DNA from 3 places in the Synechococcus sp. OH30 genome. Region 1 is predicted to be linked to each of the others. Evidence: predicted binding sites of a transcription regulator. Region 1 holds the regulator's gene; each other region holds the start of a gene.
What was found. The regulator NtcA, encoded in region 1, controls nitrogen genes in cyanobacteria. The targets are predictions, from matches to a motif close to GTANCNNNNGNTAC.

Region 1 (5,347 bases):
CCTTCTGCATCGGCTTTTTTACTAGATGGGATCAGGTTCTTCATCCTTATGTTCCTAGACCACAGAAATACCCCTATTTTCACCTGTTCACGGCTAATCGTCTCTGGCGGCAAACTCTTGAGTCGCGCGTCAGCAGTTCGCTCGTTAGTTTCCTTCGTCTTTTGAAGGCTAGAACTTGAGCTTAGATTCTGGGAAATTTTTTCTGTACTTTCTAACCTGCTCAGGATATTCTGCTGGTTACTTATGTTCTTAACTAGCTGATTTCTGTACTCAGCTAAATGCTGAAGGAAGTTTTGGTAACTTTCGGACAGACTTTCTGAGATATGAAGTTTGAAGCCCTCAAGGTCAGCTTGTAACTTTCTTAGAATCTCATCCAGTAACTGACTATTAGCTCTTTGAGTGAACCGGTGAAGTTGCAAAGCTATTGCCCTCTCAGTTTCTTTTCTCAAACCTCGATTCGTAGCGGTTCACTTCAGATCGCCTACAGGTATAAACGCCCAGGGAGAAACCAATAGCCGATCCAATTAGAAGACCTAAAAGCAGAACAGCTAGGAAGATTTTAAAGCATTGCTACCTCCTGCTTACTCTTGAGCCAGAAGGGATCCCAGCCAGTCTCGCTGGAGAGACTCTTGTTCAGGGGTAAGTTCAGGCAAAGCTTCGAGGGTGTAAACATCCGGGCGGGGTGGATCCAGGGGGATCCAGAAGTGTTTCAACTGATCACCTTGGAAGACGCTTAGGCAGATCACCTGGTGGGGCTGGTAGGCTGCCAGGCGCTCCGGCAAGGTGGTGGCGCTCACCCGAAAGCCGTCTAGGGCTACGAGCTCGTCGCCAGCCCAGATGCCTGCTTTTTGGGCGGGGGATCCCATCTCGACGGCGCTGATGCGGTTGCCTTCCCCATTGAAGTGGAGACCCAGGTAAGGGCTAGGGTTGGGGCGGCTGAAGTGGGCTTTAAGGGTGAGGCCAAAAGGGTGGAGGTAAGCGTTGTAGTCCAGCTCTTCCGTACCTTCCACGTAGGCAGAGAAAAAGTGGCCAAGATCGGCGCCGGCTGCCCGCTCGAAGGCCTCCCGCAGGTCTTGGTGGGTGTAGCCTTTCTCAAACCGGCCAAAGCGCTGCCACAAATCCCGCATGGCTGTGTCCAGGGATCCCTGGCCCCCCGAAAGGTGGCGAATGTGCAGATCCAGCAGCCAGCAGACCAAAGCGCCCTTTAGGTAATAGGAAACCTGGCTGTTGAGGCTATTTTCGTGGGGACGGTAGAGCTTGATCCAAGCGTCGAAACTGGACTCCTGCAGCGATTGCACGGCCCGACCCGGAGTACGCTGCAGCTGGCCAATTCGCTCAGATAGGATCTGTAAAAACTCTTTGGCGGTGAGGAGCCCTGCCCGCAGCAAGATCACGTTTTCGTAGTAGCTGGTCGCCCCCTCGCAAAACCACAGACAGTCCACATAGTTTTCTTGGTTGTAGTCAATTTTCTCCAAAGCCAGAGGGCGCAGCCGCTTGACGTTCCAAGCATGGAAAAGCTCATGGGCCAGCAGCGCCAAAAAGCGGCGGTAGGACTGGGGCTGATGCAGCTCCAGGCCAGAATAGTTGAGGGTAGCACTGTACTTGTGCTCTAGGCCGCCAAATCCCCCTGGGGACAAATGCACAATAAACCAGTAGCGGTCGTAGGGCAACCCGCCAAAAAACGCTGCAGTGGCCCGGACAATTTTCTCAGCATCGGCCACCGCTTGCTCCAAATCCAGGGTGCCTGCTCCCCAGACCACGAAGTAATGCGGGATCCCTTCCACTGCAAACGACCGCAACTGGTGCAGGCCCACCTCCACCGGACTATCCACCAGCTCGTCGTAGTCTGCCGCCAGGAACGACCAGCCGGCATTGGGATCCTCAGCGGCGGGCAAGGGCTGCAAGCTGGTGGCGACACGCCAGTCGGGTTGAGGAGGGATCACCGTCAAGGTGTAGGGTTCCCGCTCGCGGCCGAGCACGTAGAGAAAGAGCGCTGCCCCGTTGAAATAGGCATGGGTGAGATCCAGATGGTTGGTGCGCACCGTCAGCTCATAGGCATAGACCCGATAGCGGATGGTGACCGCCGAACACCCCGCTGGATTGACCTCCCAGGTGTTTTTATCAACCTTTCGCCAGGCCAAAGGGCTCCCTTGCTCGCTCAGGGCTTGAAACTCCTGCACATGGCGGGCATACTCCCGCACTAGGTAGGATCCCGGCGTCCACACTGGCAGCCGCAGCCGCAGAGGCACCTCCGGTTCCACTTCGCGAATCTGCAGCTCCACCTCCAAAAGGTGGTTGGCTGGCTCTGGCATCCGTACTGTAAAGTGCTGGCGGCTATGGCGAGAGAGGGTGGCAATCCCCATACGATCTTCCCCTACCGCAACAAGAGAAATGTAGCTATTGCTACAAAGATATCCAGAGTCTAGGGTAGTCTTCGAATCGTAGGCAGCTTGATCTGGGTTTAGGAGTTGATCCTAGAGATAAACTGACCTTGAGAGGTTGTCGAATCCCGTGGTGGCCGTTGCAGAAAAATCTCTCATTGCAGCCTTTAAACAGCTAGGAGGGCCTCACCATCCTCCAGTTATCGAAACCTTTGAACGTGGCAAGACCATTTTCCTCCCCGGCGATCCGGCGGAGCGGGTTTACTTTTTGGTCAAGGGAGCTGTTAAGCTGTCGCGGGTGTACGAAATGGGGGAGGAAATTACTGTCGCCCTCCTGCGGGAAAACAGCATTTTTGGGGTGCTCTCCTTCATTACCGGGCAGCGCTCCGACCGCTTCTATCATGCCGTAGCCTTCACTCGCGTCGAGCTGCTCTCTCTGCCCATCGAGCAGGTGGAAAAGTCTGTGCGGGAGAACGCTGAGCTGGCCATGCTGCTGCTCAAGAGCTTGGCTTCTCGCATCCTGCAGACAGAGATGATGATTGAAACACTGGCCCACCGCGACATGGCCTCCCGGCTGGTTAGCTTTTTGCTGATCCTCTGCCGCGACTTCGGCGTGCCCGGTCCCAATGGCGTGACCATCGACCTCAAGCTCTCTCACCAGGCCATTGCCGAAGCCATTGGCTCAACCCGCGTCACCATTACCCGTCTCTTGGGAGAGTTGCGCAAGAAGAACTACATTTCCATCCACAAGAAAAAGATCACTGTCCACGACCCAATCCAGCTAAGCTATCGCTTTGCCTAGGAGGAGGACCTGGCCCCACGGCCGTTTCCGGGAATGGCCGCACCACTGGTTGGCGGGGTGATCCCTCCCTGCAGGAGAGGGAGGCAGCAGCAAGCAAACCCCTACTTAACCGCCGGCGGCTGAGGGCGGTTCTTGGGGAGAGGCTTGCTGTTGAGCCAAGGCGGCCAGGATCTTTTCTCCCATCTCGCGGCAGCCTACAAGGGTCATCCCCTCCGAGTAGATGTCGGCGGTGCGGTAGCCCTGGGCCAAAACTGTCTCAACGGCCTGTTCGATGCGGTCGGCAGCTTGGGGCTGATCCAAAGAGTAGCGCAGCAGCATTGCCCCAGAGAGCACCTGGGCAAGAGGGTTGGCCTTGTCTTGACCGGCAATATCGGGAGCTGAGCCATGGACTGGCTCGTATAGACCAGGGCCGGCAGCTCCCAAAGAGGCGGAAGGCAACATGCCAATGGAGCCAGTTAGCATGGCTGCCTCATCGGAGAGGATATCCCCAAAGAGGTTCTCTGTCAGGATGACGTCAAACTGCTTCGGCCAGCGCACCAACTGCATAGCGGCGTTATCAACATACAGATGGGACAGCTCCACGTCAGGGTATTCCGCTGCCACGGCATTGACCCGCTCCCGCCACAGTTGCGACACTTCCAGCACATTGGCCTTATCCACCGAGCAGAGCTTGCGCCGCCGCTTGCGGGCCAGTTCAAAAGCCATGCGGGCAATGCGGTCCACCTCGGCCTCAGTGTAGACCATGGTGTTTACGCCGCGTCGGGATCCTTGGGCATCGACGAAGATCCCGCGGGGCTGACCAAAGTAGATGCCACCGGTGAGCTCGCGCACCACCACCAGGTCGATCCCGGCCACCACCTCCGGCTTGAGGGAAGAGGCCTCCACCAGGGGCGGAAAGATCTTCACCGGACGCAAGTTGGCAAACAGCCCCAAGCCAGCCCGCAAGCCCAGCAAAGCCTGCTCAGGGCGCTTCTCCCGCGGCAGGGCGTCGTACTTGAAGTCGCCAACTGCTGCCAGGTAAACAGCATCGCTCTCCTGGGCCATTTTCAAGGTCTCTGGGGGCAAGGGATCCCCAGTGGCTTCGTAGGCTGCTCCACCAATGAGGCCCTCCTGCCACTGGATGGAAAACCCCATCTGAGCGGCCACTGCATCCAAAACCGCCCGCCCCACCTGCATGATTTCGGGGCCGATGCCATCGCCGGCTAGAGCAGTAATCCGGTAGATGCGGGGAGCAGGAGGGGGAGTACTCATGCGGGATCGCGGTAAAAGGAATGCGTAGCGATATTACCACCACTCGGCCCAGCAGTACCCACAAAAAAGTGCAGCCCAGCCTTTGGCCTGCTGCACTTGTGCGGTGTCAACCTACCCGCAGCTCTAGAACAAGCCCAGAGTAACCCACTTGTCCAGAGGCAGGGTGGCACCAATGCCTAGGTAGAGGGTTACCAACGTGCCAAGCAAAAACACCGTTGTTGCCACTGGACGGCGCAGTGGATTCTGGAACTTATTGACATTTTCAATGAAAGGCACAAACAGGAGACCTACGGGAATAGCTAACATCAGAGCAATGCCCAGGAGCTTATTGGGAACCACGCGCAAAATGTGAAAGACAGGGTAGAGGTACCACTCCGGCAGAATTTCCAGCGGTGTGGCAAAGGGATCCGCCGGCTCGCCCACCCCCGCCGGATCCATGACCGCCAGGCCGACAATCACCCCAATCGTACCCAGGATGACCACCGGGAACATAAAGAGCAAGTCGTTGGGCCAAGCGGGCTCACCGTAGGTCATGTGGCCCATGTTCTTCTTCAGCTTGGCCAAAACTTTGGGGTTGTCCAGGTCAACTTTGCGTGTAATGACCTCAGTTGCTATTACTTGCTTCGAGACAGGCATAGCCGTTCTCCTTGTCTGGGGGAAAAGGGTTAGAAGAGAAACTTGGGGAGCGAACCGGCTAGGATTCACAAGGGTCCAGAAATGCCCTGGCGGCGGATCATCAGAAAGTGCATAGTCATGAAGACCGCCGTCAGCCAAGGCAACACAAAGGTGTGCAGGCTGTAGAAACGGGTGAGGGTGGCTTGGCCAACCGCCTCGCCGCCGCGGATAAGCTGGACCAGGGCATCACCCACCACTGGGATAGCGCTGGGCACTCCTGAAACAATTTTGACCGCCC
Region 2 (5,347 bases), 140 kb from region 1:
CTGGGTATCCATCCTCTGCTCCCCAGCCATGTCGGTCTTGTCCTCAACCTCAAGAAGTCTTGCAATTCGAGCCATAGACCTATGCAAGGATCCCTCGCCTCCGATGCTCTTAGAGTTGGCCCTAGCCAGGCCCATGCCGCTCATGCTGAGCATCCAGATCATCGCGTTTTTGGTCTGCTGATGTTCCTGGTAGCGGAAGGCTGTCTGTTCTTGGGCCTGTTCATGGCCTATTTGGCCTACCGCCTCACGGCCCCAGTTTGGCCGCCGGAAGGGACGCCAGAGCGGGAACTGCTCTTGCCTGGGATCAACACGGCAATCCTCCTCTCCAGCAGCTGGGTTATCCACCAGGCCAAGCCTGCCATCCAGGCCAATAATGTCAAGGGATTGCGGCTGTGGTTTGCCCTCACTGCCCTGATGGGGGCCATCTTCCTGGCCGGGCAGCTCTACGAGTACAGCCACCTGGAGTTTGGCCTCACCACCAACTTGTTTGCCAGTGCCTTCTATGTCTTGACGGGGTTCCACGGGCTGCACGTGGCGGCGGGGTTGCTGTTTATTTTGGCGGTGCTCTGGCGATCCCTGAAGCCAGGCCACTACAGCGCCCAACGTCATTTTGGCGTCGAGGCTGCTGAGATCTACTGGCACTTTGTGGATGGGGTTTGGATTGTGTTGTTTATCCTGCTCTACTTACTCTGAGTCGCGAAGAGGGATCCCTCTCCCCAAGGCTGAAGGGGATGCCGGTCGAGCACGCTGTCCGTTAAATGGGCTCTGGGCGGAGTAACAAGGACAGAAAGGCTCAGGACTGTTGGAGAATGGCCACGGTCTGGATCAGAGCCTCTGGAAACACTTCTCGCTCCGGCTGACCTTGCTTGAGCTGATATTCCAGTTGTAGAAGTTGCTGCATCACCTTCAGCAGTGCTGAGCTTTTTAGGGATCCCACCTCTTTTTGTAAGAAATAAACCCGGTTGGGGTTGGCAATCTCTGCTTTTTGGGCAATGACCTTGGGATCCCGTTCCCCCTCTTCCAGCAATAGCTTTACCCACAGCCAGGTGCGGAATTGGCCCACCAACACTGCCAGGATCTTAAGGGGCGGCTCGTTGTGATCCAGCAGATGGTTCAGGATCTGCAGGGAGCGATCCAAGTTGCCCTGGCGCAGAGAGGCGGCCAGTTGCAAGCTGTTGTAGGCGCTGGCAGGAACCAGAGCCTCGATTTGCTCAGGGGAGATGGGATCCCGCTGGCCTGCCGTAAAGAGGGCCAGCTTTTCCAGTTCCATGGCCAAACGGCGGGAATCGTTGCCCACGGCTTCCGCCAACTTCTGCGCTGCCTCTGGGCTGAGCTTGAGATCCCGCTGTCGGGCCTCGCGGTGTACCTGCTTAAGAATGCCCTCTTCGTCCCAGGGGGGCAGTTGGGAAAACTCGCGGACAATGGCCCTTTGCTTGAGGAGTTTGGTGGATTTGAGACGTTCATCCGGCTTGCTGCTGGCGGTCAAGACCAGATGGGTTGTGGGGGGTAAAGAAGCTAACGTCCGCTCCAGTTCTCTTACTAACTCTTCCGAACACTGCTGGGTGAGCGTTGTTTCCTCCAGCCAAACGAGGCGGGCATTGGATCCCAGAGGCGGCGTCATGGCCAGGTTCAGTCCGGCCAGGGTGGATTCCGGTGGCAGGCGATCGTAGTTAAAGGCGGCCCACTCAGGATCCAGCACCTGATCGCGCAGCTCTTGCACCGCCTGCAGGAGGCGATAGCTATCATCTCCCCAGTAAAGGTAGACGGGCATACTCCCCACGTCGCTTCAGCTTGGTCTCCAGCTTTTTTCCCTAGTTTCTCTAGGCATTTACTTATGTTAATCAACTTGTCCGGGATCTTCCGGAGAAAGCCTGGCCGAGTTTCAGCTTTTTTTCTCTCTAAAAAGAGTGCCAGCTTTGCATGATCTAGCTTGGCAAATTCTGTATTCCCACTGAAGAACTATCCTCAATCTTCTCCTAAGCTGGGCTTAGAGATGGGGTCGGAGGGAGGGCCGCAAGTAGATGGACACCATTAGCGAACTGGAGTTCAAAGTGCAGGTTTTAGCGCGCTGCCTGGGATCCGCTTTGGGCTTGGGCCGGCCTACTCGTGTGCAAATTCATTATTGCAATTCCCCGCTTTTCAAAGCAGATCAGTCGGCAGCAGGAGTTCCCCCTTCCAGCTCTGAAGAGGTTAAGAGCTCCCAGCTCCAGCCGCTAGCCTCGGTTGCCTAAAGGGCACTTTGAGGTTGGTCGTGGCAAGGCTAGGAGCCAACTCTCGACCTAACGTGCTCCCGAAGCAGCTAGAGTCCTCCACTTCCAGAGGGAGGGATCCCGCCTGCCCTGACGTCCCTGCCCTTGGCCGCTGGGGAGATAAACTCGGAAGATGAGCGGAGGCAAGCGGGCTGGAAAGCGGCAATGGAACAAGCAAGGCAACTGTGGCAAGCTCTGCTGCTGCAGGATTTTCCTATCGATTCCTGGTGGCAGAGCAGCTTTTTGGGCCGCCTGTCGGGATCCCTGAAAAACTGGGGCCAAGGTAGCTTACTCGTCCAAGCCTTGGACGGGATTGGCCTGGGCCTGGTGCTGCTCTACTGGGTCTTTTCCTCCCAAAGCTCCACCGGCATCCTCGGTCTGATTTTGCTGGCCATGGCGGCGCTTGTGGTCTTGGGCTGGCTGGTGGAAACCCCGACTGGGCTACCTGTCCATCTGCCCCTGGGCCTTTTCTGGGGAATTGCCACCCTGGCAACGCTCCTCTCGCCGGTTTCCTACGCAGCGCGGGATGGCTGGCTGAAGCTGACGCTTTACCTGGCGGGCTATCTGCTTTTGCATCGTCTGCTGCGCCAACCCCGATTCCGAGATGGGATTGTTGGATCCCTGCTCTTGGTCAGCCTGGGGATAGGGATCTACGGCCTGCGGCAGTACTTCTACGGGGCGGCCGAACTGGCCACCTGGGTGGATCCAGAATCGGGCTTGGCGGGCCTGACGCGGGTGTACAGCTATCTGCGCAACCCTAACCTGTATGGGGGCTACCTGGTTCCTCTCCTCCCCTTGGGGCTGGCTGGCATTTGCCTCTGGCCGGGTTGGGGGATCAAGCTTCTGGTGGGGTTTACAACCGCCGTCAACCTTGTCTGTCTGGTGCTGACCTACAGCCGCGGTGCCTGGATTGGGGGGCTGGCAGCGCTGGGGATGATGGCCCTGCTGCTGGCCCAATGGTACACCCCCCGCCTGCCGGCCCGTTGGCAGCGTTGGACGGTGCCGGCTCTCTTGGGAGGGGGCGCAGCCGCGCTGCTGCTTGCCATCTTGACGGTACGCCCCTTGCGGCTGCGGGCTCAGAGCCTTTTTTGGGGACGGCTAGATACCAGCAACAATTTTCGCCTCAACGTCTGGGCGGCAGTGCTGGAGATGATCCGCGACTTTCCCATCTTGGGGATCGGCCCTGGCAATGTCGCCTTCAGCCGCGTCTATCCCCTCTACCAGCGGGGCAACTTCAGCGCTCTGGCGGCCTACTCGGTGCCGCTCCAGATTACCTTGGAGACGGGCTTAGTCGGATCCCTGGCTTTTGCTTGGTTCCTCCTGGTGCTCTGGGATCACGGCTGGAGAGGCTGGAAACGTTTACTTGCCTGCCGGGATCCCCAGGGCCTGTGGGTGGCGGCAGGTTTAGCAGCCTGCACCGGCATGATGGCCCACGGCCTGGTGGACACCATCTGGTACCGTCCCCAGGTGCAAATGCTGTGGTGGCTGGCCGTGGCTCTCATCACAGCCAACTTGGCTTCCTCGAAGCAGCTTTCCCTGTAATATGTTCTCGGGGTTGGCCCCTCGGCTCAAAACTGTATCTGGAGTTACAACTTGCAGGTGGCAGCGATGCTAGAAGTGAGCGGAGCTCTCTGGGGCAGAGACAGCCAATGAAAAAGATTGAAGCTATCATTCGGCCCTTCAAGCTTGATGAGGTGAAGGTAGCCCTAGTGAATGCCGGAATTGTTGGCATGACCGTAACGGAGGTGCGGGGGTTTGGCCGGCAGAAAGGGCAAACTGAGCGCTATCGGGGATCCGAGTACACAGTCGAGTTCCTGCAAAAGCTGAAGGTGGAGATCGTGGTTGAAGATGAGCTGGTGGATACGGTGGTGGAGAAGCTGATTGCAGCCGCTCGCACTGGCGAAATCGGGGACGGCAAGATTTTCATCAGCCCTGTCGAGAAAACCATTCGCATCCGCACTGGTGAAGTCAACCGAGATGCTTTGTAAAAAAGTTGTTTTTGGGGCCTAGGTTGCCTCTCTCCTCAGCCTCATCCTGGCTTGTTGAGGGGGAAGCTGGATTCTGTTTCATTTTTTGGCATTGCCAAAAGTAGCGTCTCTCTAGTTGAGCGGAAAAGCATGTCGACAACCATGATCCAAAGACTCAAAGGCCAAGTACTGCAGTGGCTCTGCCGACCCACTCAGGGGGGCTTAACTGCTGCTCTGACGATTTCACTAGTTTTCCTATTGGGTCAGGAGAGCGCCTGCGCCCAGGACGCGGAAGTCGTGCAGAAACATGCTGACACCGTCTGGACGCTGGTGGGGGCAGCCTTGGTGTTCTTCATGCAGGCGGGGTTTGCCATGGTGGAGACGGGCTTTACCCGCGCCAAGAATGCCGCCAACATCATGATGAAGAACTTGATGGACTTCTGCATGGGCTGTTGCGCCTTTTGGTTCATCGGGTTTGGTCTGATGTTTGGAGAAAATGCTGGCTTCTTTGGTAGGAGCTGGTTTGCTTTCAGTTGGCAGCAAGCCCACGAAGCAGGGGACTGGCCTTTTACGTTCTTCGTCTTCCAGATGGTGTTTGCCGCCACCGCTGCCACTATTGTTTCCGGGGCCATGGCGGAGCGCACCAAGTTCGTGGCCTACCTCATCTACTCTGTCGTCATCTCTGGACTGATCTACCCCATCTCGGGGGGCTGGGCTTGGAATGGGCTGTTTGGCGACTACAACGGTGGCACCAGCGGCTGGCTGGAAGATCTGGGCTTCATCGACTTTGCCGGTTCGGGCGTGGTGCACTTGGTGGGGGGCGCTTCCGCCTTGGCCGGGGCCATGGTGCTTGGCCCTCGCATCGGCAAGTACGGCCCCAATGGGGAGCCACGGGCGATTCCCGGCCACAACCTGCCTCTAGGGATGTTGGGGGTGTTCATCCTCACCTTGGGTTGGATTGGGTTCAACGCCGGCTCGACCACAGCCGCCAGCCCCGATATCGGCTGGATTGCCATGAACACGCTGCTAGCCGCTTCGGCAGGGGCCATTGGGGCAATGGTTACCTGCTGGGTGCATTTTGGCAAGCCGGATATGACCTTTGCCGCCAACGGGGTGCTGGCCGGCTTGGTA
Region 3 (5,347 bases), on a different contig from region 1:
GGCGGGACGGGATCCGCGGGGCCAGCTTTGCCAGCGCCGAGCTCAAGGAGGACTCCCAGCAGGATCGGCCGGCGGTGCAGGTGGGGGATCCCTTTCTGGGCAAATGTCTCATCGAGGCCTGCCTGGAGGCCTTTGCCACAGGAGCCGTGGTGGCCGCCCAGGACATGGGAGCGGCCGGGATCACCTGCTCCACGGCGGAGATGGCCGCCAAAGGAGGCGTAGGGATCCGCTTTGATCTCGACCGGGTGCCGGCGCGGGAAAGCGGCATGGCCGCCTGGGAGTACCTGCTTTCGGAGTCCCAGGAGCGGATGCTGCTGGTGGTGCAAAAAGGTCGCGAGGCGGAGGTGATGGAGATCTTCCACCGCTGGGGCCTGCAGGCCAGCGTGGCCGGAGAAGTCATTGCTGAGCCGCTGGTGGAGATCTGGCACCGCGGAACCTGCGTGGTGCAAGTGCCGGCGCGGGCCTTGGCCGAAGAGACCCCCGTCTACGTCCGCCCGCTGCTGCCAGAGCCACCGGAGTACGTCCAGGCAGCGTGGCAGTGGGATCCCGCCACCCTACCCCCTTGCAGTCGCGAAGGGATCCACCTCGATCAGGCAACCCTGACGTGGCAAGAGGTGCTGCTGCGGCTTTTGGCCCGCCCCACCCTGGCCAGCAAAGCCTGGATCTATCGCCAATATGACCACCAGGTGCAAAACAACACTGTCCTTTGGCCGGGGCAGGGAGATGCAGCGGTTATCCGCATCCGCTCGCAAAAGTTTGGCGTGGGCGAGGTGCCACCCCTGCAGGCTGCCCGCAAGGCCATTGCTGCCACCCTAGATGGCAATGGCCGCTGGGTATATTTGGATCCCTACGAGGGGGCCAAAGCCGCGGTGGCCGAAGCCGCCCGCAACCTCTCCTGCGTGGGGGCGGAGCCCTTGGCCGTAACCGACAACCTCAACTTCGGCAACCCGGAAAACCCGGTGGTGTACTGGCAGTTGGCCCTGGCCTGTCGGGGGATTGGGGAGGCCTGCCGTGCCCTAGGGACACCGGTAACAGGGGGGAACGTTTCCCTCTACAACGAGAAGGGATCCCAGGCCATCTACCCTACCCCCGTTATCGGCATGGTCGGTCTCCTTCCGGACTTGAAGTTGGTCTGTGGCCAGGGGTGGCAGCAAGAAAGGGATCTCATCTACCTCTTGGGATCCCAGGCTGTTACCAGTCTGGGCGGCAGCGAGTATTTGGCGGCAATCTACAACAAGGTCACGGGTCGGCCTGCCCCCGTGGATCTGGAGCTGGAAAAGCGCGTGCAAGCCGCCTGCCGCCACGGCATCCGGCAGGGGTGGGTGCGCTCCGCCCACGACTGTAGCGAGGGAGGACTGGCCGTGGCTCTGGCGGAAGCCTGCCTCAGCGGGGGCCGCGGTGCCAGTGTCTCTCTGGCTCCCGGATCCCTGCGCTGGGATCAGGCCCTGTTTGGCGAGGGATCCAGCCGCATCCTCGTTTCTGTCAATCCAGCCCAGCGCTCTCCTTGGGAAGCCTACTTAGAGTCACAGCTCCCCGGCCAGTGGCAACTGCTGGGACAAGTGGGATCCCCTGCCGATCCTTTGCTCTTGACAACTGCAGAAGGGGATCCCCTGGTGTCGGTTTCTTTAGCAGCCCTGCAGGTTGCCTACCACAGCGCCTTTGCCGACTAGCCGGATCTAGACTCCCTCATTTTGGTTCAGACAAATTGGCCTGGATCACCTCCCGATAGTAGGATTTGGGCTTAACACCCACCACCTGGGCCACCAGCTCCTTGTTTTTAAAAAACTGCACCGTCGGCGTACAGGTGACCCCGCCGGCTTCAGCAATCTCCGGATCCTTCTCGATGTCGATCTCCACCACGTGCAGCTTGTCGGCAAACTCTTCGATGACTTTGTTCAGGATTGGCCTGAGGGCATGACAAGGGGCACAGGTGGGAGCAGTGTACTTGACCATCAGCAGGCGATCGCTTTCGTGGTAGAGCCGCCGCAGGGCATAGCTCCCTTCATGGCAGGTCTTACTGAAATCCAGATCCTCGTGGCCGTTCTCCGCCACCGCAGCTTCCCCCGGCAACTCTGCCTCGGGAGGAGCCGTGGCAGGGCTGGGCTCAGGATGGCTCTGAGGGACGACGTGATACTCTTGGGCTAAGCCGTGTTCCGAGAGCCAGCGCTCCGCCAGCATGGCCGCCATACAGCCGCTGCCCGCCGCGGTGATGGCCTGGCGAAACTCGTGATCCTGCACATCCCCAGCGGCAAACACCCCCTCTACGCTGGTGGCTACCGATCCGGGGCGGGTGACAATATAGCCCACTTCATCCAGTTCCAGTTGCCCTTTGAACAGGTCGGTGTTGGGTTTGTGGCCGATGGCGTAAAATACCCCCCCTACTGCCATCTCCCGGATCTCGCCCGTCTGGTTGTTGCGCACCTTCACCCCCGTCAGGCGCTGGCCGTCACCCAGGACTTCCACCGCCTCGGTGTACCAGTGCACGGTAATCTTGGGGTGGTTGAGGACTCGGTCTTGCATGGCCTTGCTGGCCCGCATTTTGCCACTGCGCACCAGGATGTGGACATGGGATCCAAACTTGGTCAAATAGGTAGCTTCCTCGCAGGCGGTGTCGCCGCCGCCAATGACCACCAGCTCCACCCCCCTGAACATGGGCATGGCCCCATCGCAGACAGCACAGGCGGACATGCCGCGGTTCCAGTAGATCTCCTCTCCGGGCAGGTGTAGGCGCTTGGCTGTGGCCCCGGTGGCGATGATTAGGCTGTGGGTGCGCACTTCTCGCTCATCAGAGCGGACCACGAAAGGCCGCTGGCTGAGATCCACAAAGGTAACATCCTCGGGGTAGAGCTCTGCCCCCCACCGCTGCGCTTGAGCGCGCATGTTTTTCATCAGCTGGGGGCCGCTGATGCCCTCGGGAAAGCCCGGAAAGTTTTCCACCTCGGTGGTGGTCATCAGTTGCCCACCCGGGATCCCGCCCACCTGAAACCCCTCGAACACAACTGGCTTCAGCTTGGCCCGGCCGGCATAGATGGCCGCGGTCAAGCCAGCGGGCCCAGAGCCAATAATGACCACATTCTCAACCCGACTTTGCTCCGTCATCCTCTCTCTCCCCTTCTGCAGCTCTCTAAGTCAAACTCATAATGACTACGCTTTAGCCTAACACGACTCCGCAACCTCAGCGAGGTTGGGGCTCCCAGTCCTATTTTCGCTCTCGGCCAGGGCATTGGCCTGTCCGGGAACACCGGTGTAGCTTGCCAGTTGGCCTAGGCCTCTTCCCCTTGCAAGTAGCCTTACCGCAGGTTAGTGGAGAGAAGGCCGGAGGCAGGCCAGTTTCGTATCAGAAAATACAAAAAACTGGTGTCGGCCTTTCTAGGATGGGTGAGCGCTTTTGGCCTGTCTGGGTCAAAGCATGGGGATCATCGGCTGGGATCCCACCCCTAGTCTCAACGGCAACCCAAGTTAGGAGAGAGCGATGGCATCCACCCCCCAAGAAGTGCTCCAGATGATCCAGGACAACAATGTCCAGATGGTGGATCTCAAGTTTGTGGATCTCTTTGGCACCTGGCAGCATATCTCCGTCCACTCTTCGATGCTGACGGAAGAAGTTTTTAGCGAAGGGCTGCCTTTTGATGGATCCAGCATCCGAGGCTGGAAATCCATCAACGAGTCGGACATGTACATGGTGCCGGATCCCAAAACAGCCTGGATCGACCCGTTTTTTCAAGTGCCCACCCTCAGCCTTATCTGTAACATTATTGAACCGCGCACCGGCCAGCCCTACAGCCGTTGTCCGCGGAGCCTAGCAGCGCGGGCTGTGGCCTATCTGCAATCGACAGGGATTGCCGATACGGCTTACTTCGGGCCTGAAGCAGAGTTTTTCATCTTTGAAGATGTACGGTTTGACCAAACTCAGAACGCCGGCTACTACTTTGTCGATTCCATCGAGGGCCGCTGGAACTCGGGCCGAGAGGAAAAAGGGGGCAACCTGGGCTACAAGCCGCGCTACAAAGAGGGCTATTTCCCTGTGCCGCCCACCGATGCCCACCAGGATCTTCGTACCGAGATGCTGTTGACAATGGCCAAGCTGGGGGTGCCTATCGAGAAGCACCACCACGAGGTGGCCACCGGCGGGCAAGGGGAGCTGGGCTACCGCTTTGCCGATCTAATCACGGCTGCCGACTACATGATGATTTACAAGTACGTGATCCGGAACGTGGCCCGCAAGCACGGCAAGACGGTGACGTTCATGCCCAAGCCCCTCTTCAATGACAACGGCAGCGGCATGCACACGCACCAGTCCCTCTGGAAAGACGGCCAGCCCTTGTTTTACCAAGAAGGCAACTACGCCGATCTCAGCGAAACGGCTCTCTACTACATTGGCGGCCTGCTCAAGCATGCCCCAGCCATCCTAGCCTTTACCAACCCCACCACCAACTCCTACAAGCGCCTAGTGCCTGGGTTTGAGGCGCCGGTCAACTTGGCCTACTCGCAGGGCAACCGCTCCGCAGCCATTCGCATTCCAGTTACAGGCAAAAATCCCAAGGCCAAGCGGCTGGAGTTCCGCTGCCCCGATGCCACCTGCAACCCCTACATTGCCTTCTCGGCCATGTTGATGGCGGGGCTGGACGGGATCAAGAACAAGATCCATCCCGGCGAGCCCCTCGACAAAGATATCTACGATCTGGAGCCGGACGAGCTGGCCAAGATCCCCTCCACGCCCGGATCCCTGCTGGATGCTTTGGAAAACCTGCAGAAGGATCACGACTTCCTACTGGAGGGAGGTGTCTTTACTGAGGATCTCATCGAAACCTACATCGAGTACAAGATTGACAACGAGATCAACCCCATCAACCTGCGGCCTCACCCCTACGAGTTCGCGCTCTATTTCGACGCCTGATCGAGGTTCTCATTTGAAGCATTAGTTCTTGGCCACGGCTTTTGAACGGGATCCCTTCCTTTGCTGGAGGGATCCCTTTTTTTGATATTCTGGGGCCGAAGTCTAGAGGTTGGAGGGAGGGTTTGCAATGGAATGGCTTATTTTTGGTCTGTTCTTGGTTTTTGTTATCGGCCTTCTGGCGCTTGCCGCCTATCTAGAGAAGAAGCGTCGGGAAGCTTTGGAGCAGGTGGCCAGGAGCCTGGGCATGTCGTTTTCAGCGGAGCTACCCGAAGGGATCCGCTCCCGCTTGCTTCAGGCAGGCTTTGAACTATTTGAACGAGGCTACGCTCGACGTTTCTACAACTCAATGTCCAAGCGGCTAATCGATGGAACTGAGATCGGTGCCTTTGACTATAAGTACACCCGCGGTAGCGGCAAGAGTCGCAGCACTCATCGCCAGTCTGTTTTCTG

Region 2: the regulator NtcA is predicted to act here: its motif matches at 3,826-3,839, upstream of NW830_RS04820 (P-II family nitrogen regulator).
Region 3: the regulator NtcA is predicted to act here: its motif matches at 3,335-3,348, upstream of glnA (type I glutamate--ammonia ligase).

Annotation. Positions count from the first base shown of each region.
Region 1 is NZ_JANSIP010000003.1:251,218-256,564, reverse strand. Features, by position in the region: gene NW830_RS05495 (hypothetical protein) at 1-449, opposite strand, end outside; gene NW830_RS05490 (M61 family metallopeptidase) at 582-2,363, opposite strand; gene ntcA (global nitrogen regulator NtcA) at 2,512-3,183, shown strand; gene leuB (3-isopropylmalate dehydrogenase) at 3,289-4,434, opposite strand; gene petD (cytochrome b6-f complex subunit IV) at 4,558-5,070, opposite strand; gene petB (cytochrome b6) at 5,136-5,347, opposite strand, start outside.
Region 2 is NZ_JANSIP010000003.1:111,070-116,416, reverse strand. Features, by position in the region: gene NW830_RS04835 (cytochrome c oxidase subunit 3) at 82-693, shown strand; gene holA (DNA polymerase III subunit delta) at 794-1,771, opposite strand; gene NW830_RS04825 (IctB family putative bicarbonate transporter) at 2,415-3,791, shown strand; gene NW830_RS04820 (P-II family nitrogen regulator) at 3,899-4,237, shown strand; gene NW830_RS04815 (ammonium transporter) at 4,367-5,347, shown strand, end outside.
Region 3 is NZ_JANSIP010000007.1:46,059-51,405, forward strand. Features, by position in the region: gene purL (phosphoribosylformylglycinamidine synthase subunit PurL) at 1-1,670, shown strand, start outside; gene trxB (thioredoxin-disulfide reductase) at 1,687-3,099, opposite strand; gene glnA (type I glutamate--ammonia ligase) at 3,473-4,897, shown strand; gene NW830_RS08960 (hypothetical protein) at 5,025-5,347, shown strand, end outside.